DNA from 2 places in the Fodinicola acaciae genome. Region 1 is predicted to be linked to the other one. Evidence: riboswitches for the same ligand, from Rfam matches in the RefSeq annotation. Region 1 holds a riboswitch; the other holds the start of a gene.
The links. Region 1 has a riboswitch for S-adenosylmethionine ahead of thrC (threonine synthase). Riboswitches for the same ligand answer to the same signal wherever they lie in the genome.
Positions count from the first base shown of each region.

Region 2: linked by a shared signal. The riboswitch ahead of GNX95_RS24945 (aminotransferase class V-fold PLP-dependent enzyme) and the one ahead of thrC (threonine synthase) in region 1 are both predicted to bind S-adenosylmethionine.

Region 1 covers NZ_WOTN01000003.1:1,750,260-1,752,457, forward strand. The annotation lists gene thrC (threonine synthase) at 51-1,298, opposite strand; SAM riboswitch class I at 1,312-1,432, opposite strand; gene GNX95_RS34520 (DUF3558 family protein) at 1,546-2,121, opposite strand.
Region 2 covers NZ_WOTN01000002.1:2,047,481-2,049,678, forward strand. The annotation lists gene pgm (phosphoglucomutase (alpha-D-glucose-1,6-bisphosphate-dependent)) at 1-478, opposite strand, end outside; gene GNX95_RS24940 (hypothetical protein) at 507-809, opposite strand; SAM riboswitch class IV at 865-980, shown strand; gene GNX95_RS24945 (aminotransferase class V-fold PLP-dependent enzyme) at 1,014-2,198, shown strand, end outside.

The sequences.
Region 1 (2,198 bases):
CTTTTGCACACATCTTTGGATCCGCAGCGGCCGCTCGGCGTTGAATCCGTTCAGTCGATCAGGCCGGCCTCGGCCGCCGATTTCAGCGACGGCTTGATCCGGTGGGTGGGGCTCACGTCGAGCACCTCGGCGGTCTTCAGGCCCTCGCCGGTGTTGTAGACCACCGTCTCCTGCGAGGTGTCGATCAGGCCGTCCTTGACCAGCTTCGCCAGGCACGAGACGGTCACTCCGCCGGCCGTCTCGGCGAAGACGCCGGTCGTACGCGCCAGCAGTGAAATGCCTTCGCGGATGTCGTCGTCATCGGCCACCGCGATCGAGCCACCGGTCCGCCGCACCGCGTCCAGCACGTACGGCCCGTCGGCCGGGTTGCCGATGTTGAGGCTCTTGGCGATGCCGGTCGGCCGCACCGGCCGTACGACGTCGTGACCGGCCTGGAAGGCCTCGTAGACCGGCGAGCAGCCCAGCGACTGCGCGCCGAAGACCTTCCACGGGGTGTCCTCGACCAGGCCGATCCTGACCAGCTCACCGAAAGCCTTGTCGATCTTGGTGAGCAGCGAGCCGGAGGCGATCGGGATGACCACCTGCGCCGGCAGCTTCCAGCCGAGCTGCTCGGCGACCTCGTAGCCGAGCGTCTTGGAACCCTCGGCGTAGTAGGGCCGCACGTTCTGGTTGACGAACGCGGTCTTCTCGAACTCGTCGGTCTCGCCGAGCTCGCTGGTCAGCCGGTTGACGTCGTCGTACGACCCGTCGACGGCGACCAGCCGCGGCGCGTACACCGAGCTGGCGACGACCTTCATGGCCTCCAGGTCGGACGGGATGAACACGGTCGCCTGCCAGCCGACCCTGGCCGCGTGCGCGGCCACCGAGTTGGCCAGGTTGCCGGTGGACGCGCAGGCCACCGAGGTGTAGCCGAGGCCCTTGGCGGCGGTCATCGCCATCGACACCACGCGGTCCTTGAAGGCGTGCGTGGGGTTGCCGCTGTCGTCCTTGACCCACAGCGGCGCGGTGAAGCCGAGCTCGGCTCCGAGCCGGTCGGCCCGCACCAGCTTGGTCATGCCGGGGTTGAGGCTGGCCCGGCTGTCCGGGTCCTGGCCGACCGGCAGCAGCGGCGCGTACCGCCAGATGTTCTGCGGACCGGCCTCGATCTGCTCGCGGGTGACCGCGGACAACGTCGCCTGGTCGTAGCCGACCTCCAGTGGGCCGAAACACTCGGCACAGGCATGGATGGCGATCAGGGGATATTCGGCGCCACAGTTGCGACAACGCAGACAGCTGGCCGGGGACGGCGCGACGGTCAAAGCAGAGCCTCCTCGCTCATCTTTCCCGCTCTCGCGGGCCGGAGTTGGCACCTGTCCCGCGGTCGACGACGACACGCGCGCGATGGTTGCCGGGGCTTCACCGGGCCGGATCCCTCTGCCCCTCTGGATGAGTGCATGTTCAGTTATGGCTGTGAGCATACGTGGTGGGAGCGGGATCGCGACAACCCCGCGTCCCGCTCTGTGAGCATGCGAACACCACGGCTGACGCGCGAACGCCGTTCGCGTGTCAGGAGGCGGACGGCGACGGCGACGGGTTGTCGAGCTTGTCGATCACCTTCTGCGCGATGCTTTTCTGTACGGCGATGCTGTCGTCGCCACCGCCGCCGAAAATGACGGTGATCTCGGTGGTGCCGTGCAGCACGGTGAGGATGCCGTGGTTCTCGTACGCGCCGTCGCCGATGCCGGTCACCGCCTGATAGCCGCCGGACTCGTCGTCGAACTTGGCTTTGGTCTTGTTGGCAAGATAAATCGTGGTGACGGCGCCGCCGTCCGCGCTCGACCACGCGCAATCGGGCTGGTCCTTGGTGGACTTGTCGTCGGGCTTGGCGTCGGTGATCGTCGCCTTGGTCAGCGCGCCGATCTCGTCGTTGGTGAACAGCTTGCAGACGTCAGGAAAACCCGGGCCGGCCGACGGGCTCGGCGACTCGGCGGCCTGTGGCAGGCCGGTGGCCGACGGCGACGGCGCCGCCTTGGGGATCAGGCCGCAGCCGGTGAGCGCGGCGCCACCGGCGCCGAGCGCGACGGCGGCGATGCCGGCGACGACAGCCCGGCGGATCGCCGGGGGACCGAAGAACGTGGACACGGGTGCTCCCTCGCGGTTAGCGGAATTGGTTGGCGGACGGCCGCTGGCCATGCTGGCACGGAACGACCACGAATCCG
Region 2 (2,198 bases), on a different contig from region 1:
GCGGGTTGTATTTGAACCCGCCATCGGCCGGCGGGTTGTGTGACGGCGTCACGACAACACCGTCGGCCTGCGCGCCGCCGCTTTGGTTGTGCCGCAGAATCGCGTGCGAGACGGCCGGTGTCGGCGTGTAGCGGCCGGCGGCATCGATCGCGACCGTCACGTCGTTGGCGGCGAAAACCTCAAGCGCCGTCCAGAAAGCCGGCTCGGACAGCGCGTGCGTGTCACGGCCGAGAAACAGCGGACCGGTGATGCCCTGACCATCGCGATAGTCGACGATCGCCTGGCTGGTCGCCGCGATGTGGTCCTCGTTGAACGCCACATTCAGCGAGGAGCCGCGATGTCCGGACGTACCAAAGGAAACCCGCTGCGCCGGCACGGACGGATCGGGATGCTCGGTGTAGTACGCGGTGACGACGGCGGCGACGTCGATCAGGTCCCGGGCCTGCGCCGGCTGACCGGCACGCGCGTCTGTCGACATGTTTTCTCCTTTGAAAACAACGAAAACGTCAGGACTGGGACGGCCTGTTCGAGTTTTTCGCCTGCATGCTGTGCGGATAGCCGAGCGATGGCCCCTTCGCCAGCGTGCTGCCGGTCGGCTCGGCGTCCCTGGTGGCCTCGGACAGCTGCCGGTCGGCGACCACGAACGCGACCGAGCAGCGGCTCACCATCGGTCCGGCGGTGGTCATGACGACGTGCATCTCCGGATCGGCGCCATATTCCTGCGTCAGCGTCGGCACGACGGCGTCCGGCGGCACGTGCATCCGCGCAGCGGCCTCCTCCGTGCTGAGCCAGTCCGATCCCTGCGGCATGTGCTCATCGTACGCGTTTGCCATCAGCGCCAGTGATCAGTTAACGTCTTCGACAGGTCATGAGTGCCAGCGTCAAGCCCCGGCTTGCTGGCCGGCAACCCTCCAACCGCGGTGGGGTGCTCCGGGTGACGACCAGGCCACCGGCCAGCAGGCCGGCGGCAAGCGCGGGCCTCCCAAGCAGGTCCGACGACCTGAGGAGGCTTGATGACCGCCGTGCTGACCAACCGCATCGCCGCTCTGTTGCCAGTGGTCGGTGGTGACCTGCCGGCGCCGCTGGTGACGGGGGAGTGTCGCACGTACGCCAACCTCGACTACGCCGCGAGCGCACCGGCGCTGGACGGCGTGGCGAGCCACGTCGCCGAGCTGCTGCCGTTCTACGCGAGCGTGCACCGCGGCGCCGGTTACGCGTCGCAGGTCAGCACTGGCGTGTATGAATCGGCGCGTGCGATCGTCGCCAACGCCTGCGGCGCGCGCGACGACGACGTCGTGGTGTTCACGCGCAACACCACCGACGCCTTCAACCTGCTGGCGGGCTGCGTGCCAGCCGGGGCCGGCGACGTGCTCGTACTCGACCTCGAACACCACGCCAACCTGCTGCCGTGGCGCGACCAGCGTTATCGCTGCCTGCCGGTTGCCTCGACGCTCGAGCAGACCCTGAAAGACCTCGAAGCAGCGTTGCGGGCGGCACCGGCCGCGTTGGTCACGGTCACGGGCGCCTCCAACGTCACTGGTGAGCTCCTGCCGCTCGGGACGATCGCCGCGATCGTCCATCGGTACGGCGCGCGGCTGGCCGTCGATGGTGCGCAGCTGGTGCCGCACCGCCAGGTCGACCTGGCCGCCACCGGCATCGACTACCTGGCGTTTTCCGGCCACAAGCTGTACGCGCCGTACGGTGCCGGCGCGCTGGTCGGCCGCCGCGACTGGCTGGACACCGGCCGCCCCTACCTGGCCGGTGGCGGCGCGGTGCGCAACGTCACGCTGACCGACACCGCGTGGGCCGCCGCCCCGGCGCGGCACGAGGGTGGCACGCCAAACGTGCTGGGGGCCGCCGCGCTGGCGCGAGCCTGCCAGCTGCTCGCCAACCTGCCAGAGGGCGCGCAGGAGACACACGAGGCAGAGCTGCGGTCGCGGCTGCTCGACGGCCTTCGGCGGCTCCACGGCGTACGTGTCCACCGAATCTTTCCGGACAGTCCCGGCGCGATCGGCGTGGTGACCTTCAGCCTGCCGGGTCACGATCCCGGCCTGGTCGCCGCGTATCTGTCCGCCGAGCACGGCATCGGCGTACGCGACGGCAAGTTCTGCGCGCATCCTCTGCTGGCGCGGCTCGGCCTGGCCGATGGTGCCATCCGCGCGAGCGTCGGCGTCGGCTCGTCGTCGGACGATGTCGAC